DNA from 2 places in the Hungatella sp. L36 genome. Region 2 is predicted to be linked to the other one. Evidence: a T-box and tRNA genes for the amino acid it is inferred to sense, from the RefSeq annotation. Region 2 holds a T-box; the other holds one or more tRNA genes.
The links. The T-box of region 2 lies ahead of metG (methionine--tRNA ligase). A T-box ahead of a tRNA ligase gene usually reads a tRNA of that ligase, here a tRNA-Met.
Positions count from the first base shown of each region.

Region 1 (16,604 bases), on a different contig from region 2:
GAAAACAGGGACTGGCAGTTAAAATAGGCGAGACGCTGCGCACCAGAGCGGAGCAGGATGCGCTTTACGCACAGGGCCGCACAAAACCGGGCAGTATAGTGACCAATGCGCCGGGAAGCTCTTACAGCTCGTTTCATCAGTGGGGAACCGCCTTTGACATCTATCGAAATGACGGGCAGGGAGCCTATAACGAGTCCGGCGGCTTTTTCGAAAAAGCCGGCGCGGTAGGTGTGTCGCTGGGCCTCATATGGGGCGGAAACTGGAAATCGATCGTGGACAAGCCGCATTTTCAGCTGGCCGATTGGGGCAGCTCCACGGAGGGGATCAAACGGCTGTACAAAGACCCTGCTGAATTTATGAAAACCTGGGTTACGGGAAAGGCAAAGACAGGCTGGATTGAAGATGTGTACGGCCGCTGGTACCGCCATGACGACGGAAGCTATACGAAAAATGACTGGGAAAAGATCGACGGTAAATGGTACTGGTTCAATGAATCGGGATATGCCTACCGCAGTCAGTGGGTGCTGAGTAAAGAGAAATGGTATTATTTAGGCGAGGACAATGCCATGGTTACAGGCCTTCAGGTGGTCGATAACAGCGCATACTATTTTGATGGAACCGGGGCAATGGCTACCGGGAAGATTACGCTGGAGACAGACGAAAAGGGAGCACTGCGCGGCTGAGAAACCGGCGGAAAGGCGGCAGGAGATTTTGAAACTGCCGCCTTTAAAAGGTAAAAGATCAGGGGACCGGAGAGGGATTGCACTCAGCTGTTCCCTGGCTTTTCCGTTTATGAAGTGTTTCCCGGTGTCATTTAAAATACTGGGAGTATGCAGACAGAAATAAATCATACTCATTTTTCTCTGTAATCCAGATAATTACGTAGTATTCTTCGATTCCAAGGCGGGAATAGGCTTCCAGTCGATGATTGCCGTCATTTAACTCGAATTCCCCCTCGGTTTTGCCGTCCTCGATCAGGTAGTGGACGATTAATGGGGGCATATCCGTTTCTTTCTTAAGAACCTCCGATAGCTCGTTTACATGCTTCTCAAACCATTCCTCATTAATCCGCCATTTCATGTTTTCTTCAGGGCCGCAGCAGCGGGTCAAGAGCGATAAGGGCATTTTGACAGGTCCAAGAAAATATCTGTCGAAAAGCTTCAAGCCGTCTGAAAAATCCTTGTTATGGCCGTCTGATAACAGATAGGTATGAACCCACTCTTCAAGCTTGCCATTCTTTGCGAAACTCTGCGCTGACGACAGTGTACATTCGTATTCCATAGTGAATACCTCCTTTTTGGAATAAATAATCTTCTTGATAGATTCACAGGAAAGATAGTATTCATCAGCTAATTGTTCAACGCTGGCGCCCGCATTAAATTTTGACTTGATGTCACGATTGCGTTCTATGAGATACTGTTTATATCCCGACGTCTCGCCCCATGCACGTTTTTTGTCACTCGATGGGATATAGACCAGCTTGCCGGATACGTACTTCTGTATTTGCTTTAATAGCCGTTCGGGAAAGATATCTCTGCCGTTTTCGTATTTCAATTCTATCATCTCCTTTCAAGAGTATTCTATCGGAGTATTGCTGTATTTGATATAGAACGAATTTGTATAGTTGTTTTTTACCTATGATTTTGCAGGGGAGGCAGCACGCAGCCGACAAAAAGAACCGGTGCGTCAGCGCGGTAGCGGTGGGGAATACAGGTACATTAGAGCATCAGCAGCATGCATAAAGGGCAGGATAAGCCACTGGAAGGTAAGTCAGGATTTCTCAGATAAAATAAACGTCTGTATATATTTATCCATATTAGAGAAAGCCTGCTTTTTCAACTGCTTCTGAAGAAAAATCAGCAGGACACAAACCGCTAGACCGCATAGCCCGCCAAAAAAGCTGGGAAGCGTAAAACTGAAGATGCCAATACATGAAATACCGGCCAGGATTATAAGGATAAGCGCGTGAATGAACGTTAAAAACCTGTCCCTTATATAGGTTAATTCAAGCAGAGAGTCGGAGCAGTCTACGCGAAATGTGCAGTGAAACCGATAGATTCCGTTTTCTATAGTTTTTATCGTTCTGATTCCGGGAATTGCATTTTTATTGTGGTAACGGCAGATTATGTACCAGGAGTCCATACGTGCTGTCTGCGAAGATGAGAAGCGTTTCAATAATTCCCATTCTTTCATGTGGCAATGGTAGGTAAGTTGTGATTTCATAAGATCTCCTTATTGGAAATTACATGCCTTCGCGAAACAAAGGCAACATTATCTTTTCCATTACATTGGTGTAAACCTAAGGCTATTAACCGTCTGCTCCATATCTATATCATGGAGACCTAACTTGTGATATACGGGACGGAATAGGGGGATGCGTTTACATCTACGAAAAATAGGGTGATATGAGTGCCTTCACTTCGAGCTGCAATGACGCTAACCAATTGTTCGCTTAAATAAGCTTCAAACATACGGAGACCCACCTTTCACTTTTATTCCAGCATATTACCGGATAAGACAGGTATTAAACTGATTAAAACGATTTTAACATACAATGAACGAAATGGATACAAAAAGTGAGGGCGGTGAGTAGAGAAGCCTGTCATATTGAAGGTGTGTTCCCCTTATTTTGTAAGAGATTTCATAAAATTTATACTTTCTCCTGCGATCACATCCGGCATTTCGTCGTGAACGTAGTGGCCGCAGTCTAAAAACATATAGTGGGCATTCTCAAAGGAAGAAAGATAATCTGTTACAGTATCCCGCCAGCCGGAAGCTACCTGGGAACCATCGGAAATGAAATAGTAAACAGGGATTTTTACGGGTTTACCCAGACTGTCAACGTTTACGGCATTATCATAACAGGATCTGGCCTCGTCAGCCATGCTGCCGGTCATAAAGCTGCGCATAACAACCGCTCTGTACATTGCCTTTTCTTCATCAGATAAGACATCCATAGTCATGGCCGGGTCCGTATTGTAGATTTCAGGCTGAAGCCGCACCAGACCGGACCGGTAAAAGAACGAAAGCAGTTTTATATGATCGGCGGTGTCCTCCAGCAATTGCTTTCCCCAGGAAAGATAAAGGGTGGGCACTGCGGCATCAAGGCCGATGATGGCTTTTACCTCATCGGGATATTTCTGTCCCCAATAGAGCGCTTCGATGCCGGACAAAGAGTGAGGAAACAGAATATAGGGACCATTTTCCCCGGACAGCGTCAGGGCCGAGCGTGTCTCCTCCAGCACGGTATCGATATCTCTGGGAACGTCAGCGGTCTCGCTGAACCCATAACCGGCTCTTTCCACGACTACGATGTGGTACTGATCGCTTAATCTGCTGTAGAGCGCCTTAAAATCCAGAGCAGGGGCAGCAGTTCCCGAGCCGGACAGAAATACAAGTGTTTCATTGCCATCGCCTTCGCCATACACATGCATCTGGTGGCCATTTACTTCCACCATTTTTCCGACAGGCGGATATTTTCTGCTTTCGGCCCATAGACTGATTTTATGAAAGCCATATAAGGCCCCGCAGAGGATTACAGGTACTGCCAGCAGAAATAGTATAATTCTTAGGATTCGTCGTCTTAAACGCATTTGTTATTACCTCCTCAACCATTTTAGTCTATCACATAAGGCCCGGTTGCTGTAACTGCCTGACGGTCAACTTTCGGTTGCATTGACTAATATATTTCCATTGCAGCGTGACATTGGGGCAATCTGCATGGTTTGCGGACTCTGAAAGCAGAGACGGCAATTTGTGATTGGCTGATTCTCATGTATAGGCTATAATAGAATCCAGAAGTGTTTAATCAATCACAGAATAAGGAGGCTCAAATGAAAAAGAAGTTTGAGAGCTGCGGACATTCTTTTGACGCAGAATTTTTTCCGGCCGAAAGCTCTTGTATGATCCGTTTCTATGACAGCAAAAATGAAGACTTTGGCGGTTCTCTCCATGATTTGGTGATTGCAGAACCGAGTTACGGTTTTTTGCTTGTACAGTATATCGGCGATGATGCTGTTATGAGCGGAGTGTTAAATGAAAAGTATTTTTCGAAAAATATGACGGAGGATATCCTCTGTTTTCTGGAGGACAGTCTGCCGCAATGCCGAAATGTCTACTTCCCGTATCATATCGATTTTGCTGCGGTTACCGGATATGATGAGTACAATGGGGAGTATTCTGCCTGAGCAATCGGGCGCGATTTGCAGTTTCCAGCATATGGTTCCCCATGTGCCGGACGAAGTCCGTTCAGAGAATCGTAAAGAATCAGAAATAGTAATTCCTTAAAAAGTATGATAGGATAGTGGTATCTGGAAGAAAGTGACAGCGATCAGAGGAGGAATGGAGTATGTGGACAAGAGCAGAGTTAAAGGACAGGGCAAAGCAGGATATGAAGCCGTTTTACTGGTACGGTGTTCTGGTTTGTTTCATTGCGGGAATACTGGGAGCGGGAAGCTCCGGCGGAGGCGGCAGTATCAGCGCAGGCAGCCGGTCGAGCCGGAATTCCTACTCGGGCAGCGGCGTATGGGATGAGCACAGCATGACAATTTTCCTGATAGTTTTAGGGGTTATTCTCGTTGTAATGGCTATTGCCATTGTGATCGGCATATTTGTAAGCAACCTCGTAGCGGTCGGTAAGCTGCGCTACTTTATGGACAGCGCCATTATGCAGCAGTCGGCCGGAGTCGGACGTATTTTCTTCGCGTTTGGCGGAGGCCACTATCTGAATGTTGTGAAGACCATGTTTTTGAGGGGACTTTTTGAAAGTCTGTGGACGCTTTTGCTTGTAATCCCCGGTATCTATAAGCACTATGAATATTACATGATACCCTATCTGCTGGCGGATAATCCGGAGATGGAATGGCACGAGGCGTTCCGGCTCAGCAAAGAGATGATGGCTGGCAATAAGTTTGATACATTTGTGCTGGAATTATCCTTTATCGGCTGGTATTTGCTGGGAATGCTGGTTTGCTGTATTGGCGGTATCTTTGTGAATCCGTACTATGAGATGACATTTGTGGAACTTTACTGGGTTCTGCGGGATCAGGTGATGGGGCCGCAGCCATCGGAGCCGACGGATCAGAATGTATATGCCGACGCGTATTACCGGGAAATATAGTATAACAGTGATTGAGTAATCGGACAGATCCATACTGTCTATCATGAGGCGGGAAGGTAGAAAATACCTTTCCCGCCTTTTTTGTATACTCCGAATGACAGCATACAGTTTTTTTAGGCCATCATAGGCTGAACAGGCGAGTTTTGGCGGGTCGGGATATGCAGCAAATAAAAGCACCCGGCTAATTCGGATGCTTAAAATTGAATTCAATTTGATTGTAATCCTCTGTTTCAGCCACAAAAGGTTTGCCGACCGACAGCTTTTCGTTGATTTCCCTCTGCGTTACGTAATATTCATTTCTAGCCTTCATTAAGATCGAGGCGCGGGAATCCTGAGATGAGTTTTGGAACCAGTAGAGCAGCAGCGACTCTTCTTCAGATAACAGCTTTTCAACTACGGTTCCTGCTTCTTCGGGTCTCAATGCAGTAATGAGAGGTTGGTTCAGTTCTGGTAAATCAAATAGATTGTAGATCGTCGTTCCCAGTGCCTTCGCGATGGTCTCCATGTAAGCGGTTTTTACATTGATGACAGTTCCGTTGATAATACGATTAAGAGTGGTAGCTGGGATACCTGTTAAAGCGGATAACTGTGTTTTATTAATATCCTTTAGCTTCATATACATTAATATTTTATTGTTTACCATTTGTGCAACCCTCCATAATGGATTATAGCAGAAATGGAAAAAAATGTAAATAAATGTCGAATGAATGGATGGGGAGAATTTCCCCAGGCTGTATATTTTTCTTCCTATTAAGTGTAATCCCGGCTCGGGATGGATTCTTTTGACGGTAAAAACGTTTCATTACATTTCCGGAGCCTATCCATTACATAATGGATTCGGAAAAATGATTTCTATGATATGATTACTAAAATTAAATTCAGAGGAAAGATGGAAGAGGTATGGCAAATAAAAAAACGTAAAGACAAAGATTGATCATGATTCAAAAACCGTCGGAGGATTCGACAGGAGACCCTGGAAATACAGGGCAAATATTTCAGTTAATTCAGGAGGAATACAGATGAGAATGAAGAAAAGAATAACAATACTGGCTGCCGTTACGGCGATCTGCCTGCTTGGCAGCGGATGCAGCGCCATAGGCGGAAAAAAACAGATTTCGGATGTGGATGTGGTAACTACGGTGCTGAATGCATATCAGCAGGGAGATTATGAGAGCATGAAGCCGTATCTTGATGAGGATAGTAAATTTCATCCGATGCTTGCCGCGGTAACGGCAGAAAATGCGACCGCAATGGATAAAGTGTATCAGGAAGCGTATGCATTGACAAAGAATTTTACTTATACGGCCGAAGCCGTGGAAGGGGAAGAAAAATGGGGCCATGTGAAGGTACATATTCAGACGAATAACATTGTTTCCGGCATTTCCGACAGCATGGCCGAAGCAATCGCAGAGCAGGTTAAAAATGGCGGCGACAGCTTCTATGATGTCCCCACATGGCTGATGGCCGGCTTAAAAAGCGGGGAAGCAGTCGACGAAGAGTTTGTCGTAACCGTTACTCTTATTAATAAGAAAAAAACGATCAGTACCCAAACTGGGGAATTATTCAGCGTTGTCAGCGGCGGTTTTTCCGAATACATGAATCTGTCCATGACCAGATGCACCGACGAGGGAGAGCAGTACGACATTGTTTCCAGTGGTGATGAGATCAAGGCAATGCTGGAAGAAAGCGTGGTAGACGCCGAACCGGAGGAACTCACGGAAGAGTATTTAACGGCCTTTGCGGATACCTTTGGGACACTTCCCGGTGTATTTGTAAAGGCAGAAGTCAAGGATGAAGAACACCTGCTGATCCGTCTTGGCTTTAATATGGATACGGCCAGCAGCAAGGACCTGGCTGATATGGGAATTATCAGTGACCGCCTTACGACCGGTGGCGGTCATTTGAGCCTGGATTCCACAATCCGTGGATTTGAAGAGACCGGGATGACTTGTGTGACAGAAGATTATAGTCAGACAAAGAGTGACAGTGAGTAACGATTACGGGTTTAACCAATAGAACAGACTATGAAGATAACAGACTATGAAGATAACAGACTATGAAGAAGGAAGTGCAGAATCGCTTTTGGCTGGCGATACTGCATTTCCTTTATTTTATGATATTGAGATCTGAAACTGAGGATATACCGTAATAAAGGGTAACTTTAATAAAACTGTGACCTACAACGAGTTTCATAAGCAAGAAATGCAATAGGGATTACCTGCTCTTTTCCGAAGAGTAGAGTTGGCTCTTGTCCAGCAGACCATAGAGCAGATGTATAAATTTACGGAAAGTCAACGCGAGTGCTCGCTTAAGCTGATGGTTTCTTGTTTCAGCATATTTCTTTTGATAGAAGCGTTCATACTCAGGACAATGCCTCAATACTTTGCAAGGGCATCGGTATTTTGAAAAGCCTTGACAGAACCGATCTCAGCAAGGCAAGTGAGCGCCGGATCGTTATTTATTACGGAAAAAGGAAAATGAATTAAATAATTATCTCAGGCATTGTGGTTTATAGGATTGGACCCTGTTCCCTATTTCATGAAAAGTAACAAGTAAAATAAATTAAAATCAATTATATACTAATAATGCTTGACTTATTTTGATTTAGTGTTTATAATTAATAATAGTATTAGTTATCATTATTTAAAAGACGCGTAATTACAAATGACAAGGAGGTTTTATATGAGAAGTATCACGAAGTTGGATTTACAGTATGCACACAGATTTTATGGTTTTAAGGGTGAAGCTCAGTATCTGCATGGACACACTGGCATATTGACGCTGGAGGTTGAGGACACCATTAATACTGGTGTCAACATGGTATTCCCCTGTAATGAGATTCAGAAAACAGCATGGGACGTTTTGAAAAACTTTGACCATGCAACGATTTTACGCGAAGATGACCCATTGCTTCCGGCTCTTCTAGGGGTATATGAGGCCCAGGGCATTAAAGACGGAGCTCCTACCAATATCATGAAAGGCCCTGCTTTCAAGACAGAACTTGCAACCGCGTATCCGGAGTGCCGTCTAGTTGTGACAAAAGAGACCATGACAGTTGAGGGCATGATTAAAATTGTTTATGATCTGTTGAAGGACAAATTAAACATTGTGAAAATAACCTTTACAAGCGGAGTGAATGCGGCATCTGAGGAATTTAACCCCCAAATGACCAAGGATCGTTGTCCATTATGTGGTATTGCATTAGATGAAAATGGAGTTTGTCCGAAATGTGGTTACAGGAAATAGAACGGGAACGTGTAACAGAAATAATTTAACAAGTATTCGGAAATAGAAATCGCCGTGGAAACATTAATAACTGACTCAAGATGGATATCGAAAAAAATAGGGAATAGAAGAGTACTAAACTCAGCTATTCCCTATTTTTATTTAATAATAGCCTGTATAATATAATTTAAATCAAGGGGGAGAAGCGATGGAAGAACAACTACTGCAGCAAATAAAATATTATCTCTCAGGGAAAATAACTAAAGAAGAGTATGCTGAACTAAGTGAAGGATATATCACTCATCACGGTGACAAGCTGAATAGTAAAAATGCCGCGTTATATAAGAAATTCATTGAATTGATACCAGAATGAAAAAGTACGATATATATAAGCCAAGAGCGGAAAACTATAGAAAGCCCTTCCGCTCCTAACATTATCTTAGAAGATCTGCTTTTACAGAGATTTCTTCACACGCTTGCCAGTTCAGATCTCAAATAACATTTACAGATTTATTTTATATACTCTAGAGTCTTGGTTCTCATCGTCCTTCATGAGTTTATAGAAAGAATAGCCATACTTTTCATATAATCCTATATGATTTGTAGAAATATATATATGCGTTGCCCCTTCACTAGCTGCAACGTTTTTAGCATACTCCAATAGTTTTCCCAGATATCTATGCCCTCTAAATTCGGGAAAAGTATATACAAATCCAATCCACGGAGTTAATGAAGTATCCCTTACATCATCCTGTTCTGCTAAAGTACAAAATGAAATAAGTGTTTTTCCTTCTACAAGCATAAGAACTTTTGTTGAGTTTCCACACAGATCCAGTAATTGATTGTTGTTCAATAATCTATATAAGTATTGTCCAGCTCCCCAATCACTTTTGCCAATTTCTTCTTTCCAAAATATTTTATCATCTACATCAAAATAGTTTATAATTTCCATAATAATTCCTCCCTCAAACGTAAACAAAATTTTAAAACTAAAAAAGCCCCGAAACACTAGCAAGCATGCAGGTTTCAGAGCTTTGAAAGAGTAGCGGAAGGGAGATTTGAACTCTCGACACCACGGGTATGAACCGTGTGCTCTAGCCAACTGAGCTATTCCGCCATATGAAATTGTTTGATAAATAAGTAGTTTATTTATCAGTGGGACCTACAGGGCTCGAACCTGTGACCCTCTGCTTGTAAGGCAGATGCTCTCCCAGCTGAGCTAAGATCCCATGCTTGTCTCGGAACTTTTTGTTTCTGTGTTCCCGACTGCTTTGCTAGTATAATATGAATTGTGTAAATTGTCAACACTTTTTTGGAAATATTTTTAAGAAAATTTTATTATTCATTTTATATGATTTATGATATACTTAAGATTAGCAAATGGTGGAGGGATTCCATGTACTATTTTATCATAAACCCAAACGCGCGGTGCGGGCGGGGGAAGAACGTATGGAAAAAACTGGAAAGGATTCTGGAGCGTGAGAACGCCCAGTATCAGGCGTATATAACTGAGAAGCCGGGAGATGCGAAGGTTTTTGCCAGAAAGCTGACAGAAGGGTGCAGGGAACCGCACGTGATCGTTGCAGTCGGCGGGGATGGCACTGTCAACGAGATTCTGGATGGTCTTTCTTTCTGCAGCCCCGTTACCTTAGGTTATATTCCTGCCGGTTCAGGCAATGATTTAGCAAGAAGCTTGAAATTGCCGAGAAAACCGGGACGCTGTCTGAAGAAGATTCTGTCTCCAAAGTACCATAAGCAGCTGGATTACGGAGTGCTTACATATGGAGGAGATGAGATTTCCTGCAGAAGATTTATGGTCAGCGCAGGCATTGGCATGGATGCGGCGGTTTGTCATAACATTCTTTATTCCAGGACAAAGGGAATTTTAAATAAGCTTCATATAGGAAAGCTGACCTATCTTCTGATTGGTGTCAAACAACTCCTGCTTGCAAAGCCCGCTAAGGGTTATTTGCTGTTGGATGGAGTTCAGAAGGTGGAGTTTAATCATGCCTATTTTATTTCCGCACATATTCATCCGTATGAAGGCGGCGGTTTTAAATTTGCGCCGGATGCCACCTATGACGATGGAAAACTTTCCATTTGTGTAATGAATAACAGAAAAAAGAGAAAACTAATACCGGTGCTTTTAAACTCCATGTTTGGAAGGCAGTCCCATAATAAGGGAACCCGGTTTTATACATGCGGGGAGGCTATGGTCCACGTGGATAAGCCGATGGCGGTTCATGTGGATGGAGAGAGCTGTTTCTGTCAGAATGACATACAGCTGCGATGTATCAAAAAGGCGGTCCGCATGATTGTTTAATATTTTAAATTATAATCCGGGCAGCCGGATAACATGGCAGCATAGCTGCTATATCATTCTGGGTTTTGTATTATGGACTCAGAATGTGGATAGATATAATATACAGATTTCAGAAAGGATATAAGATATCATATGAGAATCGGACAGGGATACGATGTACACAAATTGACGGACGGAAGGGATTTGATTCTCGGAGGAGTAAAGGTTCCCTATGAAAAAGGACTTTTAGGCCATTCTGACGCGGACGTGTTAGTTCACGCGGTGATGGACGCCCTGCTCGGCGCGGCGGCGCTGGGGGATATCGGGGAACATTTTCCGGATACGGATCCGGCTTATAAGGGAATATCCAGCGTGGAACTCTTAAAGCGCGTCGGAACGCTTCTGGAAGAGAAGGGGTACGTGATCGAGAACATCGATGCGACAATCATCGCTCAGAGGCCCAAACTTAAGGATTACAGACCGCAGATGGCAGAGAATATCGCTGCCGCCCTTGGAATACCGGCAGACCGTGTCAGCGTAAAGGCAACGACCGAGGAAGGTCTGGGCTTTACGGGCAGCGGGGAAGGAATTTCAGCACAGGCAATTACCTTATTGACGACAGTGGGGGATTACTGTTATGATGATAAAATCATGGACAGCGGCTGTCAGGGCTGTAGTGGTGGCTGCTGCGGGAAATAATTAAACAGGAGGGAACTATGAAAATTTTTAATACATTGACGAGGCAGAAGGAAGAATTTGTGCCGCTGGAACCGGGAAAGGTCAAGATGTATGTCTGCGGGCCAACGGTATACAACTTCATTCATATAGGAAATGCGAGGCCGATGATCGTGTTTGATACGGTCAGACGGTATTTTGAATACAAGGGCTACGAGGTGAATTTTGTTTCCAACTTTACCGATGTGGACGATAAGATCATTAAGAAGGCCATTGAAGAGGGCGTGGATGCCGATACCATTTCCAAGCGTTATATAGAAGAATGCAAGAAGGACATGGAAGGGTTGAACGTGAAGCCGGCCACGAAGAATCCGCTCGCTACAGAGGAAATCTGCGGGATGCTGGATATGATCGGCAGTCTGATCGAGAGCGGCCATGCTTACGTGGCGGCCGACGGAACCGTTTATTTCCGTACAAAATCATTTGACGGCTATGGAAAGCTGTCCCATAAGAATATCGAGGATCTGCAGTCCGGCTTCCGTGAGATCAAGGTGACGGGAGAGGAAGGCAAAGAGGATCCGACGGATTTCGTTCTCTGGAAGCCCAAAAAAGAAGGGGAACCTTACTGGGAGTCTCCATGGTGCGAGGGACGTCCTGGCTGGCATATCGAGTGTTCCGTCATGTCCAAGAAGTATTTGGGCGATCAGATCGATATCCATGCAGGCGGAGAGGACCTTGTCTTCCCGCATCATGAGAATGAGATTGCTCAGAGTGAGTCGGCTAACGGCAAAGAGTTTGCAAAATACTGGATGCACAATGCATTTTTAAATATTGATAACAGGAAGATGTCGAAATCCCTGGGCAATTTCTTCACTGTCAGGGAGATCAGCGAGAAGTATGATTTATCGATACTTCGTTTCTTTATGCTGAGCGCTCACTACAGAAGCCCGCTGAATTTCAGCGCGGAGCTGATGGAGTCTTCCAAGAATGGTTTAGAGCGAATTCTGACTGCGGTCCAAAAGCTTAAGGATCTGGAGAGCAGCGCGGCAGGCGATTCGTTTAAAGAAGGCGAGAGCCGGGAAGCTGTTGACGAGCTGGTTGCAAAGTATGAGGCAGCCATGGATGACGATTTTAACACCGCAGATGGTATTTCTGCTGTCTTTGAACTCGTCAAGCTGAGCAATTCCACAGCAGGGCCAGACAGTTCCAGGGCTTACGTAGTATATTTGAAAGAGACCATCGAAAAGCTGTGCGGCGTGCTGGGCATCGTCACCGAGAAAAAGGAAGAGATACTGGATTCTGAGATCGAAGAGATGATCGCGGCGAGACAGCAGGCGAGAAAGGATAAGAATTTCGCGCTGGCCGATGAGATTCGCGGAAAGCTTCTTTTAAAGGGAATCGTTCTGGAAGACACCAGAGAAGGTGTAAAATGGAAGAGGGCGTAAGAGAAGAGGTCGGATTCCAGACCTTTTGCAATGAGGCGCTGAGGCTGAAGGAGATGGATCCGAGGACGTATTCTCCGCTGGCGCTGGCCTATATCGGAGATGCCGTCTATGAACTGATTGTCCGCACCATGGTGATCAATCATGGAAGCATTCAGGTGAACAAGATGCATAAGAAGAGTGCGTCGCTGGTCAATGCAGGCACTCAGGCAGAGATGATACGGCTCATTTTGGAAGAGCTTACAGAAGAAGAGACGGCGGTCTACAAACGCGGACGAAACGCCAAGTCGGTGACGACGGCGAAGCATGCGACCGTGGTGGACTACAGAACGGCGACGGGCTTTGAGGCGCTTTGCGGCTACCTCTACCTGACGGGCCGTCTGGAGCGGCTGGTCACACTGATCAGCCACGGATTTGAGAAAATAGGAGAACTGGAATGACGGAAGAATTTACAATAGAAGGAAGAAACGCCGTGCTGGAGGCATACCGCGCGGGAAAGACCATCGATAAGCTTTATGTGCAGGATGGCGTAAAGGACGGTCCTATCCAGTCCATTATCAGAGAGGCGAAGAAGCAGGATACGATTGTGAATTTCGTTTCCAGGGAACGTTTGAATCAGATGTCGGAGGAAGGCCATCACCAGGGAGTGATCGCACATGCTGCGGCTTATGAATATGCTGAAGTAGAGGATATTTTGAAGGCGGCTGAGGAAAAAGGGGAACCACCGTTTATTTTCCTGCTGGATGGAATTGAGGATCCCCATAATCTGGGCGCGATCATCCGTACGGCTAACTTAGCAGGAGCCCATGGAGTGATTATTCCAAAACGGCGCGCTTCCGGCCTTACAGCGGTAGTGGCAAAGACCTCGGCGGGAGCCCTCAACTATACACCGGTGGCGAAGGTGACAAACCTGGCGGCCACGATTGAAGAATTGAAGGAAAAGGGACTTTGGTTCGTCTGTGCGGATATGAACGGCGAACTGATGTACCGGCTGAATTTAAAAGGGCCTGTCGGTCTGGTGATCGGCGGCGAAGGAGACGGCGTGGGAAGACTCGTCAGGGAAAAATGTGACATGGTTGCATCGATCCCCATGAAGGGCAATATCGACTCACTGAACGCTTCCGTGGCCGCGGGTGTGCTCGCTTACGAGATCGTCAGACAGCGTCTGGGCTAGTGCCGCCCGGCACCAGGGCCTGTTTCGATGTGAGATGGAGATGAGGAAAGATGAAGAAGAATAGAATTGTGGTTCTGACCGCCTGCACGGCGCTTATGGTGTCGGTGAGCGGCTGCCAGAGCCAGAAGGCATCTGTGGCTGAATCGCAGACGATTGCCGCAGAGAGTACAGCTGCGATGGCTGAAGAACCGGAGAGCCTGGCTGTCGTGACTGTCGAAGAGGAAGCGGTTCCGCTGTATTCAAAGCCGGCGGGGAGCAACGTGAGAACGCCGCAGGCTTCCGGTACGACGACTTACAGCAATAACTCTGTGACACTGGATGCGTCCAATCTGTCCCAGGGCTATGTGATGGTGCAGTATACGGGAGGCTCCTCCAAGATCAAGGTTCAGGTGATCAAAAGCGGCGGAGAGACGTATACGTATGATTTAAATGCCAGATCTGCCTATGAGGTGTTCCCGATGTCGGAAGGCAACGGCAGCTATACGGTGAGAGTGCTGGAACAGGTACAGGGCAACCAGTATGCGGTGAAGTTCAGCCAGGATCTGTCCGTATCTCTTGCGGACCAGTTTGCACCGTTCTTATATCCAAATCAGTATGTGAATTTCACTGCGGACAGCAGCGTAGTAAAGAAGGGCGCAGAGGTGGCCGCGTCTTCTGCGGATGCGCTGGATGTTGTCTCGTCCGTTTACAATTATGTGGTCACCAACATTACATATGATACGGCAAAAGCCAACTCCGTTCAGTCCGGATATCTTCCGAACTGCGATTCTATCCTGTCTCAGAAAAAGGGAATCTGTTTTGATTACGCCGCGGTTATGACGGCGATGCTGCGTTCCCAGAATATTCCGACCAAGCTGGTGGTGGGATATACGGGCAGTCTGTATCACGCATGGATTAATGTTTATATCGAGGGCCAGGGCTGGGTGGACAATATCATCTACTTTGACGGCCAAGACTGGAAACTGATGGACCCGACATTCGCCTCCTCCGGCAAGGGAGATCCGGCGATTGAAGAGTATATCAAGAACAGCTCGAATTATAAAGCAAAATACTCTTATTAAAATTTCATATTATAAAGGAGAAGCGATACATGGCGAAGGAATTGAAAAAACATTATTCCGCCCGGGAGCTTTCGGCTTTCTGTCTTCAGATATCTCTTCTGCTTCGCGCGGCAATCCCTCTTGATGAGGGATTGTCTGTTATGGCGGAGGATGCGGCAGATGAAGAGGAGAAAAAGATTCTGTTACATATGTCTGAGGAAGTGGAGCTGGGAAGCCCGTTTTCTGTCGTTCTGGAGCAGGTGGGAAGTTATCCGTCTTACGTGATCCGGATGGCGAAGCTGGGCGAGGAAACAGGAACCCTGGATCAGATGATGGCGTCTCTTTCAGAGTACTATGAAAAAGAATACATTCTGATGAAAAGCATCAAAAACGCGGTGACGTATCCGGTCATCATGATTTTTATGCTTTTGGTTGTCCTGTTCGTCCTGTTTACGAAGGTAATGCCTATTTTTGAAAGTGTTTATGAGCAGCTGGGAGCGCGTCTCAGCCCTGTATCCATAGCGGCGACGAGACTGGGGGGCATATTCAGCGGAGTGGCTCTTATTGCAGGGGTTCTTCTGGCCGCGGCGGCTTTCGTTATCTGGCTCATGGGAAGAGGCGGCAAAAAGATACAGGCGGCTCAGCGCATGATGGACCGGTTTAAGCGAAAGAGCCGGATCGCGCTGGCGGTGGCGAACCGCAGATTTACTTCTGTACTGGCGCTGACGCTTCACAGCGGTCTGGAGCTGGAAAAGGGCATGGAGCTGGCAGCCGAACTGGTGGAAAATCCTGCGGTAGAGGAAAAGATCAAGGCCTGCGGAGAGGAACTGGAGACAGGAACCGATTATTACAGCGCCATGAAGAACACCGGTCTGTTCGGCGGATTCCATATTCAGATGATCAAGGTGGGCGTCAGAAGCGGCCGACTCGATGAGGTGATGGAGGAGATATCCAGAAGCTGCGAAGAGGAAGCGGATACGGCACTGGACAACATGGTGAACCGGCTTGAACCGACGATGGTAGCCGTTCTCGCAGTGGCTGTCGGTCTGATTCTCCTCTCTGTCATGCTGCCGTTAGTCGGTGTGCTTTCAGCCATTGGATAAGAGGTGAGCCGATGAAAAGATGGAAACAGACAGGGAAGGAAATCTATGGCTACGTCCTGTCCGTACTGGTATTTCTGTGCGTGCTGGCGCTTTTTGTAACAGGAATCATGTCCTTTTCAAAAAAGGCCGATGCGAGAGGTGCGGATACGCTGCGGGATGCCATACGGAGAGCTTCCGTGCAGTGCTACGCCATTGAAGGCAGATATCCGCCCAGTGTGGATTATCTGGAGGAAAATTACGGAATTTTGATTGACCGGGATAAGTATGATGTGTTTTACAGCGGATTCGCGTCCAACTTCATGCCGGATATTACGGTCAATCTTCACGAATAATAGCTGGGAGGTGCGCGGATGGGCCGCAGAAATGATCATAAGGGACAGCTGGTGAATACGTTGTTTACCATGCTTCTGTTCCTCGTATTTGTGCTCTGTGCGCTGTTTGCGGTTTTGATCGGAGGAAAGGTCTACGAGAATATCAATGCCAGGACGGAGTCGACCTACCGCGGCGATGTGGCTCTGAGCTAT
Region 1 covers NZ_JACOPC010000009.1:220,764-237,367, reverse strand. The annotation lists gene H8S80_RS20940 (M15 family metallopeptidase) at 1-683, shown strand, start outside; gene H8S80_RS20935 (CD3324 family protein) at 811-1,554, opposite strand; gene H8S80_RS20930 (alpha/beta hydrolase) at 2,625-3,593, opposite strand; gene H8S80_RS20925 (hypothetical protein) at 3,834-4,187, shown strand; gene H8S80_RS20920 (DUF975 family protein) at 4,349-5,119, shown strand; gene H8S80_RS20915 (helix-turn-helix domain-containing protein) at 5,301-5,762, opposite strand; gene H8S80_RS20910 (hypothetical protein) at 6,139-7,113, shown strand; gene H8S80_RS20905 (6-pyruvoyl trahydropterin synthase family protein) at 7,802-8,365, shown strand; gene H8S80_RS20900 (hypothetical protein) at 8,553-8,717, shown strand; gene H8S80_RS20895 (GNAT family N-acetyltransferase) at 8,847-9,296, opposite strand; tRNA gene H8S80_RS20890 (tRNA-Met) at 9,388-9,461, opposite strand; tRNA gene H8S80_RS20885 (tRNA-Val) at 9,501-9,573, opposite strand; gene H8S80_RS20880 (diacylglycerol/lipid kinase family protein) at 9,741-10,667, shown strand; gene ispF (2-C-methyl-D-erythritol 2,4-cyclodiphosphate synthase) at 10,800-11,345, shown strand; gene cysS (cysteine--tRNA ligase) at 11,363-12,766, shown strand; gene H8S80_RS20865 (Mini-ribonuclease 3) at 12,751-13,203, shown strand; gene rlmB (23S rRNA (guanosine(2251)-2'-O)-methyltransferase RlmB) at 13,200-13,937, shown strand; gene H8S80_RS20855 (transglutaminase-like domain-containing protein) at 14,114-14,998, shown strand; gene H8S80_RS20850 (type II secretion system F family protein) at 15,028-16,080, shown strand; gene H8S80_RS20845 (hypothetical protein) at 16,092-16,412, shown strand; gene H8S80_RS20840 (DUF4860 domain-containing protein) at 16,431-16,604, shown strand, end outside.
Region 1: it has a tRNA-Met gene. The T-box ahead of metG (methionine--tRNA ligase) is inferred to sense a tRNA for this amino acid. The anticodon was not compared.

Region 2 (16,604 bases):
CTTCCTTGTGTATTCAATAACTGGGGTGTGTTTTATAATGGTAATTTTGAAACAGTAAACCTGCTGGATATCAACTATTTAATGAGAATACTAAAAAAATAACAAATGATCCAGTATGTCAAAAAGGATCCCGCCACATTGTCTGACAAGTGGCGGAACCCTTTCCGATATTTCTTAGATATTTAATTCTTTGTAGATCTCTGATTTTCTATTATTTCCAATTACTCTTCCATGGTTGCGTACATGAAGTACCAGTAACCATATGGAGAATGCCATGTTCCCTTTAACTTCGGATTCTGCAGATAGAAATCACTTGAATAAACAAGCGGAGAAACAGCTGCATCTTCCATGATCAGGTTCTCTGCAGCATGAAGCTTCTCATAGTGTTCTGCCTTATCAGCAGTAGAACGTGCTTCTTCAAGCAGCTTGTCAACTTCCGGATTGGAATACTTTCCATCGTTGTTCCCGCTTGTGCTCGCAAGTAAGTTCAGCATATTGGAAGGATCATCATAGTCGTATACCCAGCCGCCACGACAAATTTCAAAATCACCGGCACGGCGAGTTGGTGTGAAGGTAGACCACTCTACGATCTTAATGTCCATTGTTATGCCAAGGTCTTTCCAGGCACTCTGTAAATATTCGGCAACCGGTTTATTATAACCTGCATCATTGGTCATATATTCAATGATCGGGAAGCCTTCTCCATTCGGATATCCTGCTTCAGCAAGGAGTTCCTTCGCTTTTGCCAGATCAGCCTCATAATCACTTACATTAAAGAAATCCCCGCCGTTATTCGCACGTGTTACTTCTTCAAAGGAGGAACCAGCTTCTACGTCAGAGATGCCAGGGCCTACGAAGTTGGTCGCCGGCGCAACGGTACCGATCATCAGTGTATTAGCTACATACTCACGGTCAACAGCAAGGCTCAGGGCCATACGCACTTTTGCATTATCAAATGGCGCCTTCTGTGTGTTAAAGATCGTATAAGAGGTAGCAAGACGTGGATCCAGATGGTAATCCGGGCTATCCTGCAGACTTGGAATCTCCTCAGTCGGAATATCCTTAATCATCTGTACTTCGCCAGTCTGATAAGCACTGTAAGCCGCGTTGGAATCTTCCATCAGAACGAACTTTAAGGAATTTAAGGTAACTTTGTCAGCATTCCAGTAATTTTCATTTTTTGCAAAAGTCATATGAGATCCCGGTACCCACTCGATCATCTTTAACGGTCCGTTGGATACATAGGTTTCAGGAGCCAGAGCCCACTGATCACCATTAGCATCTACGACATCCTTTTTAACAGGAGCCATGCTTGCGTGGGTGATGATTTTGTCAAAGTAAACACAAGGGCTGGCTAATTCTACAACCAGAGTCTTTGCGTCAGGTGCGGACACTGCCAAAGCGTCGATGTCTCCGGCCGCAGCTTCTTCATAACCCTTTACCATAGACAGCATGTCTGCCGCATACGGAGCCGCCGTCATCGGATCGGCCAGACGCTTCCAGGAATAAACAAAGTCTTCCGCTGTAAAATCGGAGCCATCGCTCCACTTTAATCCATCACGAAGATGGAATGTATAAGTAAGTCCGTCATCGCTCACATCAAAGGATTCCGCCTGTCCAGGAACAATATCATTGTTCTCATCAAAGGTAAGAAGCGTCTCAAATGCGTGCAGAATGATATTAGATGCATCAATTGCCGTGTTTAACGCCGGATCTACAGTCTCCGGATCAGGTCCAACCTGAACTGCAAGATCAAGTCCGCCGGTTGTCGTGGTTGTGGTCGATGTATTATTACCTGTTGTTTCCTTTGCCGCATTGCCGGATCCGCCGCACGCGGTCAGAACCATACCGGAAGCCAGAACAGCAGCTAATACAAGTGCCATTTTTTTCATGTTACTTTCCCTCCATATCTTTTCTCTTTGTCTGTCTGTGACAGACAGCGCAGATTATAGCATACCATACATTTAAGTTTCTTGCAATCCGTAAAATCCTTTCATTTTTTGGAAGATTCGTGGAAGTATAAAAAAATAGAGCAATCAAAAAAGCCGGGAAGCTGAATTTCTCTGCTCCCCGGCTCTCCTCTCCAATTAACGGTATGCCGTCTGTACTGCTTTTAAAAGTACCTTTGGATCCTTTACATATGGTGTGACAGGACAGATCGTCTTGTCCACATCCATCAAAGTATATACAGCGATTCTGGCTGCACGTACGGAGTACTCTTCTGTAAATACCATGTCATCCGGAATCTCTACGAACTGACTGATCATGGCGAAGTTGGTAGATCCCTCCGGTACCACGTTCGGGCGGTCGGTCATCTTACGCGGCTGGAACTGGGCATCTACATAAGGCATCATACATGGAATAACATTGACCACATCGGCCATGATCTCATCGATATGGTCCTCCATATGCAGATGATGAAGAAGTTCTGTCAGCATTTCTTCACCCGTACAGTCCTTCATCGGTTTCTTCACATAATCGCCCACATGATCCGTATACAGACCATATCCCCAGAATATCGTCTCATCCATCGGCTGATTAATAAAGTGTGGCTGCGCTGCTATGACTATGCTCATCAGCCAGTTAGAGTCTTTAAATGTCATCAGGGCGCCGCTTCCCGGTACGTTTCCGGTTAAATCCTCGATCATTTTTAACAGCTTATTTCCGCGGCTTGTTACAGTAAAGCTCTCCCAGTTTGTCTCATGTACATCTCCAAAGAACGGTTCCGGATTTCCCAGTCCCGGCTTCTTCATCGTCACCTTGCTCCAGAGTTCACCCGAAATAGGCTTTAATTCCGGTTCCGGAGCTGGTGTATGAAGATCACCCAGAGTTGCACTGTCTGTCATACACGCATTAGTCATAATACAGATATCACCCGCTTGGATTTCAACAGTTTTCTCTTCTCCGTTATCATCCAGATGCAGTGTTTTTGCAGTAATTCCGTCTCCTTCTGCAAAATCAATATCTGTCACCGTACAATTTTCAATAAAATTAACACCCTTATCTCTCAAATATGTTTCCAGTGGCTTAATTACACTGTCATACTGATTTAATGGGGTTCTCGTCACGCCTGCCAGCGTCTCAATTCTCGAGAACTCCAGAATCATCCGGCGCATATAACGGCGGAATTCAAACAGACTGCTCCATTTTTGGAAAGCAAAGGTCGTCTGCCACATATACCAGAAATTCGTAGTAAAGAAATGAGGCATGTCCGCAAACCACTGCTCGATTGTCATATCATCCAGTTTATCTTCTGGTGTGTTCATCAGCTTCAGCAGGGCCATTCGCTCTTCCTGAGTAAATCCCATGCTTCTCACATCAAGAATATTGCCCTCCTTATCCACCAGCCGGGCCTTCGCATGTGTCGGATGAGCGTGATCGAAATTCAATATCTCCTCTGTCACACTTCTGTCAGGATTATTGAGTGACGGAATTGAGCCAAATAATTCCCAGAAATTCTCATACGTCTCTTCGTTTAACATTCTGCCGCCGCGGCATACAAATCCGCCTTCCGGAGTACCGATTCCATCATTGCTGCCGCCGAGAATATGCATTCCCTCATAGATTGTGATCTGCTCTGCCGGGAACTTACAGTCACGGATTAAATACGCCGCGCCTGCCATGCTTCCGAGTCCGCCGCCAACAAAATAGGCGTTCTTTCCCTCATAGCTGCGGTTCTCCATAACCTGATCCGATACGTTATCTACTTTCTCTTCCTGTTTCTTTTTTGAATTATCATACGCTTTTTTTGCCGCTACACCGGCCGCCGCTGCTGCCGCGCCCCAGACAATCGCTTTTCCCAGTCCATTTTTCTTCTTCATATCCGTTTCCTTTCTTACCTCGTCAATCGGTTACTGTTCATAGCCTAATATTAGCATACTTCATCTGGCCTGTCACCATACATGAATTTTTTAATGTCAAAAAAAACGACACCGTCAATACGGTGTCGCAAAACCAGACATTTTTTCTATTTTGTCTATCGATAAATCGATTCTCATCTTCTACAATAGAGTCAGATTACAGCGTTCAATTACAGAATCATATTAGTCAGGGGGGGATTGTCATGTATGCAACCATGCAGGAACATCTAAGAGAATCCGTGTTTAAAACGGCGCTCTTCCATTTTTTAAGAAACAGCAAAAAATCACCGGAACGGACAGCCCGCAACATCGAGGAACTTTTAAACAAGTTCAGTACCTCCTCGTGTGAGTGTTGTATGAAATACGATGAGCTGCTCCAGCTGATCAAGACTTCCTCAATGGAAGAATGCATCAGCTATATCATGGATAAGATTTCTTAAATAGTGCCCTGGCTTCGGATATAACCGATCCGCTCTGTATCCTTGGCCAGGCTCCTTAAGTGTTCCGCCACAACTTCCGGTTTTATTCTCATTCCACTCTGGGTCCAGGAAACGATGACTCCGCAAATACCATACGCATAAAACTCGGCATCAAACTCCCGTTCCACATCATTTAAATGATTATTCTCATCCAATCTGGCAATGGCCTCTGAAAACAGGGCTTTGGCCATCTCAAATAAATAGCTCTCAAAGGTGTGCTCCTGCTCTTTCAGTGTGTTTACATAAAACGGCTTTTCTTTTTCCATAATCTGAAGCATCTCCAGGAATTTCTGATCCCAGTTATCGAAGGTAATACCTTCTGTGATCTTAGAAAAGTTCTCATTATAATAGATCCAGCTGAGCAGTTCATATTTATCCTGAAAATGATAATAAAACGTCTGACGGTTCAATCCGCATACCGCGGTAATATCCGCGATCGATATCTTATCAAACGGCTTTTCCCTGCAAACCTGTTTCAGCGCCGCGGCAATCGCTTTTTTTGTAATGAGTGAATCTGACATATTACCCCCTGTTACGTGTAAAATAGTTGCTTACATCTGCAAACTGTTTCAGTGTCAGCGCCTCCCCGCGTATCTGAGGAGTGACACCCAGACTCTCGATGGCATCTGCAATCTCATCTTTGGCAAAAGGCAGTTCCGGTGAATTATTCAGCCCATTCTGCAGCGTTTTACGCCTTTGATTAAAGGATGCACGTATGAGCTTAAACATCAGCTTCGGATCGTCCACTTCTACCGGTGGTTCTTTATGCCTTGTCAGCCTGATTACTGCGGATCCAACTCCCGGTCTCGGGATAAAACAGTTGGGCGGCACATTTGCCACAATATAGGCGTCAGCATAGTACTGCACCGCCAGCGACAACGCTCCATAGTCCTTGGATCCCGGCCCTACCTGCATACGTTCCGCCACTTCTTTCTGAACCATGACGGTAATATTGTCGATGGGAACGCCTCCTTCGAAGAGCCCCATAATAATTGGCGTCGTAATATAATAAGGAAGATTGGCAACCACCTTAATCGGCCGTCCACCATTATATTCCTCAGTCAGTTTATTTATATCAACCTTTAAGATATCGTCGTTGATTACAGTGATGTTCTCATACTCCTTCAGCGTCTCCTGAAGAATCGGAATCAGATTCTTATCGATCTCCACCGCTACAACGCTTCTGGCATGTTCCGCCAGATACTGCGTCATAGTCCCGATTCCCGGTCCAATCTCCAGCACGCAGTCGTCCTCCGTCACACCCGCAGCCGCTATAATCTTCTCCAGCACATGGGTATCGATCAGGAAATTCTGGCCGAATTTTTTTTGAAATGCAAATTCATATTTCTGTATGATCTCTATCGTTTTTTGGGGGTTTCCCAGTGTCGCCATTCGCGCCCTCCATTAAAGCCTGTACATTGTTTTCGCGTTTCTGTTTGTGATTTCTATTACCTCGTCCACTGATATCCCTTTTAAGCGGGCCACTTCCTCCACCACATACGGGAGATTCAGCGATGAGTTGCGTTTACCACGGTTGGGAACAGGCGAAAGGTAGGGACAGTCTGTCTCTAAAACCATCTGCTCCATCGGCATATATTCCACGACTTCCTTCAGCTTCTTTGCATTTTTGAAGGTTACGACTCCGCCGATTCCAAGAAAGAAACCCATATTTAAGTATTCCCGCGCCATCTCCTTCGTATAGGAGAAGCAGTGAATCACTCCGCCGAGATTCTCTGCATGAAATGATTTCATAATATCCAGTGTATCTTTCGCCGCATCGCGGCTGTGAATCACCACTGGAAGCTTCACTTCCCGAGCCAGCTCCAGCTGACGAAGAAACCACTTTTTCTGAACCTCCCGCCCCGGCTCATCCCAGTAATAATCGAGACCAATCTCACCGACAGCCACGATTTTCGGCAGACCGGAATTTTCTTTCAGCCAGGCAATACCATCCTCGTTCAGATCTTCGACCTCATTGGGATGGACGCCTATCGCTCCATAGACAAACGGATACTTCTTTGTCAGTTCAATCGTATTTTGTGAGGTAGCAAGGCTGGCCCCAATATTAGTAACCGCCTCCACTCCACATGCCTGCATGGAAGCAAGGAGTTCATCCCGGTCCTCGTCAAACTGCTCATCGTCATAATGAGCATGTGTATCAAATATCATCATTTTCTTCCCTCATATCTCTGAATCTAGTACTGCTTTGCATTAATAACGCAGTAATAGTGCTTGATATCCGCGTCAGGTGTGCGTCTGCAAAGCGACGGCGTAGTGGACCCTACGTCTAGCTTTGCAGGCGTGCTCCTGGCGTGGATAGCGAGTGCTATTACTGTGGAATTAATGCAGAGCAGTACTAGTTCCGCCCGCGCTGACAAAACGAGCCTGTCACCTGACAACCAGGAGCTGAATCAGATATAATACCATTATATGGACCGGATAAAACCAATAAAAAAAATACTTTAAATTTATCCGGCCTCTTGTACCATTATACATGCTGATTGGAATAAATGCCAGCACTGCCGCTCCAAAAAAGCTGATGCTTTCCAGTGCCGCCATAAGTCCGCCCGCAAGCACCTGATACCGTTTATTTCTCCGGAATTCATATAGAATAACAATCATCAGTATACCGCTGATATCATAATCGCATCTCAGCAGATAAGCCGCCGCACATCCAGCCGCCACCACTAACATTTTCTTAACCGCGTCATACTCCCAGCGCCGGTATCCAACCAGAACCACCAGGCCAATAAAAAGTGTGATATAGACGTTCTGATATGCCGGATAAAACCAGGTACCAAAGAATGCCAGATCAAATGGAATCTCCGAGATCAGACTGAACAGAAGCAGACGGCTCCCGTATTTTTTCACATTATGTGTGTGGAGAAATCCTTCCACCAGGAGGAAGCAGAAAATCGGAAAGGCAGCTCTTCCAATGATGCGCAGCCCCATATCCAGGTAATAGAGGCGGCTAAGCATCTCATTTCCTTCCATCGCTACCATGTTCATATTGAGATATGGTTCCACAATTCCCGCTCCGATATGATCAATAAGCATGGTAACAATCGCAACCATCTTAAGTGTATTTCCCGAAATTCCGCCTGACCGTTCGCCAGCTCCATATTTTGCTGAAGTCTGCTCCATCCATACTCCTTTCATAAAACCAGTAGTCTGTACTCCAAATCCTGGCATAAATAGCGGGTGCTGGATACGCAAGGATTTGGAGTATAGATTACTGGGGCCGGATTCCCGGAACCCAGCCCCAACCTTCTACTCTATTAACAGATTTCTGCTCCCGCAGGCATCGTTTTTTCCGGTACCATAAGGGATAAATTGCCTTCCGCGTCCTCTGCGCACAGAAGCATGCCCTCAGACAGCACTCCCGCCAGCTTCGCAGGCTTTAAGTTTACGACTACCATAACCTTCTTGCCTACCATCTCTTCCGGAGTATAGTGCGCTTTAATTCCGCTCACAATCTGCTTTACCTGGCTTCCGATACGAACCTGGGAACAAAGAAGCTTCTTCGACTTTGCCACTGCCTCGCAAGCGATTATTTCACCTACCTGAAACTGCAGCTTCGCAAAATCATCATAGGTAATCTCCTGCTTTGCCTCAATATCGATTACCTCAGGTGCGTCTGCTCCCGTCTCTTCACCAGCGCCTTCCTGTGCAGTTCCGACAGCCGCGGCAGCCTGCATGGCCTCTACTTTCTCCATTACCTCTTTGATATCCATACGGGCAAAGAGGATTTCCGGTTTATCCGTCACATGATTTCCACATGGGTAAAGTCCAAACTGATCCATCTGCTCCAGACTGCGTTTCTCAGTATGAAGCTGCTCCAGAATCTTTGCGGAAGTATCCGGCATAAAGGATTCCAGCAGAGATGCTCCAATGGTAATGGCCTCTGTCAGATTATAGAGCACGGTCTCTAAACGGCCCTTTTTAGCTTCGTCTTTCGCCAGAACCCAGGGTGTCGTCTCATCAATATATTTATTGCTTCTCCTGAATATGTTAAAGATTTCCGTAATGGCATCCGCCACACGAAGCTTCTCCATCTTTTCGCGGGCCTTTTTCACTTCGTCCAGTACGACTGCCTTTAAATCGTCGTCTACCGCCTCCGTATCGCCTGCATTATTGACCACGCCGCCAAAGTATTTATTGGACATGGAAATTGTACGATTGACCAGATTTCCAAGGATATTAGCCAGATCAGAATTCATACGCTCTACCATCAGCTCCCAGGAGATCACGCCATCATTGTCAAATGGCATCTCATGAAGAACAAAGTACCTTACGGCATCCACGCCGAAGAAATCTACCAGAGTGTCTGCATAGAGGACATTTCCTTTGGATTTACTCATCTTGCCGTCGCCCTGAAGCAGCCACGGATGGCCAAATACCTGCTTCGGAAGCGGCAGATCAAGAGCCATTAAGAAGATCGGCCAGTAAATAGTATGGAATCGAATGATATCCTTTCCAATCAGATGAAGGTCTGCTGGCCAGAGTTTCGCAAACTGCGCACTGCTGTTTCCATCACAGTCATATCCAATTCCAGTAATATAGTTAGTCAGCGCGTCAAGCCATACATAGGTTACGTGCTTCGGATCGAAGTTCACCGGAATTCCCCAGCTAAATGTCGTTCTGGATACACAAAGATCCTGAAGTCCTGGAAGGAGGAAATTGTTCATCATCTCATTCTTCCTGGATACTGGCTGAATAAACTCCGGATGCTCATTGATATGATTAATCAGGCGGTCTGCGTACTTACTCATACGGAAGAAATATGCCTCTTCCTTCGCCGGCTTAACTTCACGGCCACAGTCTGGACATTTGCCGTCAACCAACTGGGATTCCGTAAAAAAAGATTCACACGGAGTACAGTAAAGTCCCTCATAATAGCCTTTATAAATATCCCCCTGATCATACAGCTTTTTGAAAATTTTCTGTACCTGGGCCTCATGATCCTTATCCGTTGTACGAATAAACTTATCATAGGAAGTGTTCATCAGATCCCAGATCGTCTTGATCTGCCCCGCGGCATGATCTACGAATTCCTGTGGTGTTACGCCTGCTGCCTCGGCCTTTTCCTCTATCTTCTGACCGTGCTCATCTGTTCCTGTCTGGAAAAATACATCATACCCTTCGGCTCTCTTAAACCGGGCAATCGCATCCGCAAGCACTGCCTCATACGTATTACCAATGTGCGGTTTTCCCGACGCATAGGCAATGGCAGTGGTAATATAATATGGTTCTTTCTTACAATCTTTACACATTGTTTTTCCCTCCTGTACGTTTTATAACTAACTGCATTTCATTACTGAAAAGAATAAAGAGTCCGGCAAGCGTTTTTATTTCATAGGACCTGTTTTTCTGTGAAATAAAAAACCGCCTGTAAATATCCTTTCAGGACACTTAAAGACGGAATATTTCCCGTGTTACCACTTTAATTTATCCGTCTCTCACGACACGGACCTCTTCGGCTGCGCTCCCGTCTGAAACGGGAATTACAGTCTGACACGATAACGGGTGTAACCGTCAAAGCTTAAAGGCGGTAATCGCCACTTCGGCTCTGCTGCTCCAAGACCATGTTGGGAAGGACCTCAAGCTCCCTTTTCAGCTCCCGGGAGTCTCTGCACATGAAGCGCTCTTCTTACTCTTCTTTTCTCTGCATTCCTATATAAACTGGATTTGTAACTCTTAGTGTAATAGTTTCCATCCGGTTTGTCAAGCGGGAAACTGGTTAGAAATCCCGATAAAACTGAAAAACACGTTGTTTTTCGTCAAACTTTAACTCATGAGTTCTCTTTTTCTCCATATAATTATAATAGTGAATATTGGAGGAATAATTATGACAAACAAACACGTAAAACAGGCCCGCCGTCTGCTGGCCATTCTTCTCTCGGCCTCCATGCTGGCGGCCTGCGCGGGACCAAAGACACCTGCACCGTCTGAAACGTCTTCCGCCCAGTACGAACAATACAAATCGGAAAATGTGAGCGTCCAGAATCAATTTGACGCCCTCACTCAGACCATTTTCAAAGAAGAACTTAAGAATTCAGGCCTGGATCTTCATTACACGCTGGCTGATCCTGCTTCGCGCGGCATCACAGAAGTTCCTGATACTTTTGGAGAATTTTCTCTGGGCAACATGAAGAAAAACTACGGTGAAATGCAGGATTTGAAAAAAGCGCTTGGCTCCATCGATATAAAGAAGCTGACTAAGGAACAGAAACTCACCTACAAGATACTCTCCTCTTATCTTGAGACGGAACTATCTTCGGAAGGCCTGGAACTCTATGCACAGCCCTTAACCAGCACGATCGGCATTCAGGCACAGCTCCCTATCCTTTTGGCCGAATACTCCTTTTACAGTAAAGATGACGTAGATCACTACCTGGCCCTGCTGTCCACGATTGATACATATTATGGACAGATTCTGGAATTTGAGAAGGAAAAATCGGAGGCAGGACTTTTCATGTGTGACACCGCCGCCGACCATGTTCTACAGTCCTGTGAGGCCTACTTAATTCAACCGGACCACAGTTTCCTGGCGGAGACCTTTAACGAGCGGGTTGATGCTCTTACCGATGCATCACCGGAAGAAAAAGCTGCATATAAAGAGCAAAACCTTGCGGTATTAAAAGAACATTTTATCCCCGCCTATAAGAACCTCATTGACGGGATCACTTCGCTGATGGGAACGGGGACTAATGAAAAAGGATTGAGTGAATTTCCACAGGGAAAGGAATATTTTGAATATCTTGTAAAATCCAACACGGCCACCTCCTATGACAGCGTTGTAAAGCTTCAAAAGGCAATTGAGAAACAGTTAAATTCTGATCTAAAGGCATTGGGAGAAATCGTGCAGACTCATCCCGAGCTGGTCGATGCCCTGGATACCTATGCATTCCAGTATACAAAGCCAGATGAAATTCTGGAGACCTTAAAAGGACAGATTTCCAAAGATTTCCCTGCACTTCCCAAATGCAGCTATAAGGTCAAATACGTTCCAAAAGCGCTGGAGGGTTCCTTAAGTCCTGCATTTTACCTTGTGCCTCCGCTGGACCGTTACCAGGATAACGTCATTTACATTAACGGCGGCACCAGGTTTCAGAATGAAGATTTATTTCCGACACTGGCTCATGAAGGCTATCCAGGCCATCTATATCAAAATGTTTACTTTATCAGCAATAACACCTGCGATCTTCGGAAGATCCTGTCCTTCTCCAGTTATTCAGAAGGCTGGGCCACCTATGTAGAGTATTATTCCTACACACTTGACAATGGACTCGATCCGAACATGGGGCAGCTTCTGGCCCACAATGCCGCCATCTCTCTTGGCCTGTATGCACTGCTCGATATCTGCATTAATTACGATGGCTGGGACAAAGGACAGGTAAAAGAATATCTCAGTAAATTTTATAATATCGGAGACAGTGATGTCGCAGATACCATCTATTACAGCCTGGTGGAGAATCCTACCAACTATATGGAGTATTACGTGGGATATATGGAAATTATGGAAATGAGAGATACAGCGGAAAAAATTTTAAAAGATCAGTTTGATTTAAAAGCATTCCACACCTTCCTCCTCGACATCGGTCCGGCTCAGTTCAGCATTATACAGCCATATTTCCGGTTGTGGCTGGCGGAACAGATGGATCAGTAGGATCAGAAAAGGAATTTAGTGGGTATTTATCTGGCCACTTATCCAACTCTATTTATTGAACATTTGACCAACTGACGATTCCATCGATCATGTATTTTCTAATTTCTTATTATGATTTGTGCAGTATATAATATGTACTGAATAAAGGTGCCGCTTCATCACATTTACTTAGTGATTAAGCGGCACCTTTATCTATATGCCATATTACTATTTTATAATTTCACACATTACCAGTATCTTAGATATGATAATAATTATTGCAGGCCTCTTTACAGCTTTTTATAATCTCTGTTATATTCCAGGTAATCATTATCGCCATGCTCAATGTGTCCGCTGGAATAATTCTTTCCATCCACAAGAAGCTTCAGCTTGTCCAATTCAAAGTTTTCCGTAAATGTATTTCCAAGGGCTGTCAGCATTAATAATTCCCCTGATGTCCCGCTGGATGGTACTTTTGAAAGATCAAGGGTACCGATGCCATCTTTTGTGTCAAAATTAAGGACCTCAGTCCCTTCTTCTAAAACACCATATTCAATCAGCTTATCAACCAGCGACTGCGCTGTCAGTTCATCTACTGCGTCCATCGCCTGATTTAATCCTGTCGCATCTTCGTTAGAACTGTATACAGATATGATCTCCATCGGTTCCACGTTCGGGTCCGGTACTTTATCGCTGGCCCCGCCGGTCGATGCCTCAACCATAGGCTCTGTTGCTGATTCTGACTGTTTTACGGGAGTTGGTGTACATGCCGCCAAAGATAATACCAGCATAGCTCCTACAAAACACATGATGAATTTTTTCATGATTAATTATAGCCTCCTTCTAGTTCTCCTCAAGGCTCCGAAACCAGGTATTCAACTTGGTCAGAGCTTTAATCAAAGCTTCTACCTCATCTCCGCTCAGCTGACCGATAACGCCATCGATCATATCCTTATGGAATCTGGCATGATGCTCGTAAGCAGCCCTTCCTTTTTCTGAAAGAAATATATAGACAACGCGGCGGTCCTCTTTTCCTCTCTGACGAGTCACATAGCCTTTCTTAACCAGACTGTTCATCGCAATCGTCAGTGTCCCGACTGTCACAGAAAGCTCTTTTGCTATAGTTGACATATTCTTCGGTTCTTCGATCCCAATGGCTTCTATGACATGCATATCATTATTCGTCAAGTCCTTAAACTCAGACGTAATAATGGCCTGTTGTTCTATGTCCATAATATCGCGAAACAATCTTACCAATACTTCGTTAAGAGTCCCGTAAGTATCCACGTCTATCCCTTTCATACGTTCCTGCCAATAAAAGCTTCCTCATGATTATACATGATAATGAATCCTAAGGCAACCACCTGAATTCTTATGAAATTCTTAAAAAACTGTTTAATTACTGGATTTTATGCCAAAAATCGGCTCAAAATAATGCTGGCCGCCACTCCTGCCGCTGTAGCCACCAAAGCACCCCCCATAGTATACCTTGTTTTTTTGATTTTCACAGTGCCAAAATAGATACTGAGGCAGTAAAACACAGTCTCCGTACAGCTCATTAAAATTGAAGTCAGCATGCCAACATAGGAATCTGTGCCGTATTCCTTAAAAATATCAAGCACAAGTCCTGTCGCTGCAGAGTTTGATACCAATCGCACCAAAATCACAGGTACCACCGGTGCCGGAAGACAAAGCCAGCTTGCAGGATTCTTCAAAAGTTCCCCCAGAAAATCCAAAAAGCCCGAAGCGCGCAGTACTCCCACCGCGGTCATCAATCCGATCAGCGTTGGCATAATCCCTGCAACAGTTTTCATCCCATCTTTTGCACCATTGATAAAATCATCAAAAACCGGACGTTTCGAAAGAATTCCAAATCCAACAATATAAAAAAGAATCAGCGGAACCATTGCCTCCGATAAAAATAAAATAAAGCTCATTGAAACTCCTCAATTCTGTCTATTACTACATTCTATTCAAAAATCCCCTTTTCATTCAGGGCAATCCAGGATAAAATAGAGTCAATGGCAGTTGTACCAAAAGTAACGCGCTCAATCGCCAGAATGGGCTTTTAACCCATGCGAAAGTCCCAATAAATATATGAAAAATATGATAAAAAGAAAGGAATATCCAATATGAGCATATTATTTTTACAGTATCCCCCATGCAGCACCTGCAAACGCGCCCGAAAATGGCTGGATGACCACGGAATCTCCTATGAAGCCCGCCATATCAAAGAGCAGAACCCCACCGCGGCAGAACTGGAAACCTGGTACAAGAAAAGCGGACTCCCTCTGAAAAAGTTTTTTAACACAAGTGGAAATCTTTACAAAGAACAGAATTTAAAAGATCGTTTACCAGAAATGACTGAGGCTGAGCAGTTGGAATTGTTGGCTACAGATGGCATGCTTGTAAAACGGCCGATTGTTGTGGGGGAAGATTTTGTTTTGGTTGGGTTTAAGGAAGTGGAGTGGAGTAATAAAATAATTTAAAGCATCTTTTAACGAAATATGGGAACTTAGTCGATAACAGGGATAACGCTTATTTTAATATAAAAGCTATCCCTGTTAGTATGTTTAAGTAATAAAAATATAATCTTATTTACTCATAATATAAAGCACTACCTATCAGTATCAGATTTACAAGCTTGTCCATTTTTCTTATGCATTAATAGTACATTGAGTACTTATTATAATCTATTTTGTAATTAACACACCATCCGTTTGACTAGTTAGCATTTCACGAGTTCCATTAGCAACTACTAAATGTACACCTCGCAAACGATAATAACAATCATCTGGTTGACCTACAATATTAAAAGATAAGGATTTCGTAGTCAAATCTTCATCAGGATAATCTTCTTTGTTAAATTCAAATGTATAACTTGCGACATTAGCATATCGACTCTCACTGGGAATCCATCTATCCAGATAAATACCAAACCTTGTTTGATCAACTTCTGTATGTGTTAAAGTTTGAATAAATACACCTATTTGCCCATTTCCTTCATTAGAAATCTGTAATATTCCTGTCGATATATACGTACCTCTAGGTTGAGTTGCCCAAACTGTTTGTTCTTTAATATTTAATAATTTTATTTGCTCATTGCCTGTGACCTGTGCAAAACAAGGTGATATTGATAATACACTCATTAAAATGGCGATAACTAAACAAACGACTTTTTTTTTCATTTCTCCTCCTAATAAATAACATTCTCAATTAAACTAATAAAATCATCTTCATCCATAACTCCAGATAAATAATAATATGCCCCATCTAAATTTATCTTAGAACTATACTCAATTTCCCCCCCGGGCAATTTATTCTTTGCTATGTTTATATCTTTCTCTAACCAGATATTATAAATTGTTTTGTAGACCTTTCTATCGGAAACCACAGTATTCGAGGTAGTAACATCTCGCTTTGATTGAGTTATACATATTATATGATCATTATATTTAAATTTCAATAAAGCATTTCCATGTTCAATTTTTAATTCCTGAAATATCATGTCAAAAGGAACCGTTGTCATTTTAAGTGGCTTAATTCCTAATTGACTTTCTATTTCTTTATATGCTTTATCAAGTTTATCATTTCCTGACAATATATACTGATCATTATTCCAAACAATAGCGTTCTTCCCCATGTCCTCCTCTCTAATCCTATAATCATAAGCCTTCTTCGCCGATGTCCCCACAGAAGACCCACCAATTATCAAAACCACTAACAGCGCAACAAACGCAGGCCTATGCATATATCTTCCTGCGTTGGTCAGACTGTTTTTTAGTTTTACCTGCCTTTTAACAGCAGGTTTGATTCCTCTTTTATCCATCTCAGCCAATATTTTCTGAAATTCACCGGGCGGTGCTTCAAGTAGATCAGAATCTGGTGCTATTTCCGGGTGCTCCTGCATAAAATCAAGCAACCGTGCATCCATTCTTACTTGTCGTGTTAAAAAATATTTTATTCGCTTGAAAACAGAACATTTTTTTCCATGATTCCTATCTTGGTCCACGCACACACCTCATAATTACAGGTTATCCTGAAGTTCCCACACGCTTTGGGGTTGACATTTTGTTGCTAACGTTTACTATAATAGTATATCGATATTGGGAGGCAACGTCTTATGAAAAAAATCATTTTAACCGGCGGCGGAACAGCCGGACATGTTACCCCGAACCTTGCTCTGATTCCATCTCTGAAAGAACATGGCTATGAGATCCGTTACATTGGATCTTATCAGGGAATCGAACGGAAACTCATCGAAGGAGCGGGTATTCCCTATGATGGTATCTCCTCCGGTAAACTCCGCAGATATTTTGACATCAAAAATTTCTCCGACCCATTCCGCGTTGTGAAAGGCTATGGCGAGGCCCTGAAGCTGATAAAACTCCACCGGCCCGATGTCGTCTTCTCCAAAGGCGGTTTTGTTGCCGTTCCCGTTGTTCTTGCGGCAAAGCATTATAAAATTCCGGTTATTATCCATGAATCCGATATGACTCCCGGACTGGCTAATAAAATCTGTATTCCATCAGCGGCAAAGGTCTGCTGTAATTTCCCGGAGACTCTGGGATACCTTCCAAAAGAAAAGGCATGCCTTACCGGTTCACCGATACGTAA
Region 2 covers NZ_JACOPC010000007.1:27,364-43,967, forward strand. The annotation lists gene H8S80_RS17275 (GNAT family N-acetyltransferase) at 1-102, shown strand, start outside; gene H8S80_RS17280 (peptide ABC transporter substrate-binding protein) at 222-1,892, opposite strand; gene H8S80_RS17285 (oleate hydratase) at 2,088-3,821, opposite strand; gene H8S80_RS17290 (hypothetical protein) at 4,064-4,300, shown strand; gene dhaS (dihydroxyacetone kinase transcriptional activator DhaS) at 4,297-4,860, opposite strand; gene rsmA (16S rRNA (adenine(1518)-N(6)/adenine(1519)-N(6))-dimethyltransferase RsmA) at 4,862-5,731, opposite strand; gene H8S80_RS17305 (TatD family hydrolase) at 5,744-6,508, opposite strand; gene H8S80_RS17310 (TraX family protein) at 6,728-7,483, opposite strand; gene metG (methionine--tRNA ligase) at 7,618-9,612, opposite strand; T-box leader at 9,751-10,014, opposite strand; gene H8S80_RS17320 (DUF885 domain-containing protein) at 10,188-12,008, shown strand; gene H8S80_RS17325 (GerMN domain-containing protein) at 12,278-12,811, opposite strand; gene H8S80_RS17330 (MarR family winged helix-turn-helix transcriptional regulator) at 12,831-13,289, opposite strand; gene H8S80_RS17335 (spore maturation protein) at 13,397-13,924, opposite strand; gene H8S80_RS17340 (arsenate reductase family protein) at 14,120-14,476, shown strand; gene H8S80_RS17345 (DUF6147 family protein) at 14,681-15,175, opposite strand; gene H8S80_RS17350 (glucosamine-6-phosphate deaminase) at 15,184-15,999, opposite strand; gene murG (undecaprenyldiphospho-muramoylpentapeptide beta-N-acetylglucosaminyltransferase) at 16,111-16,604, shown strand, end outside.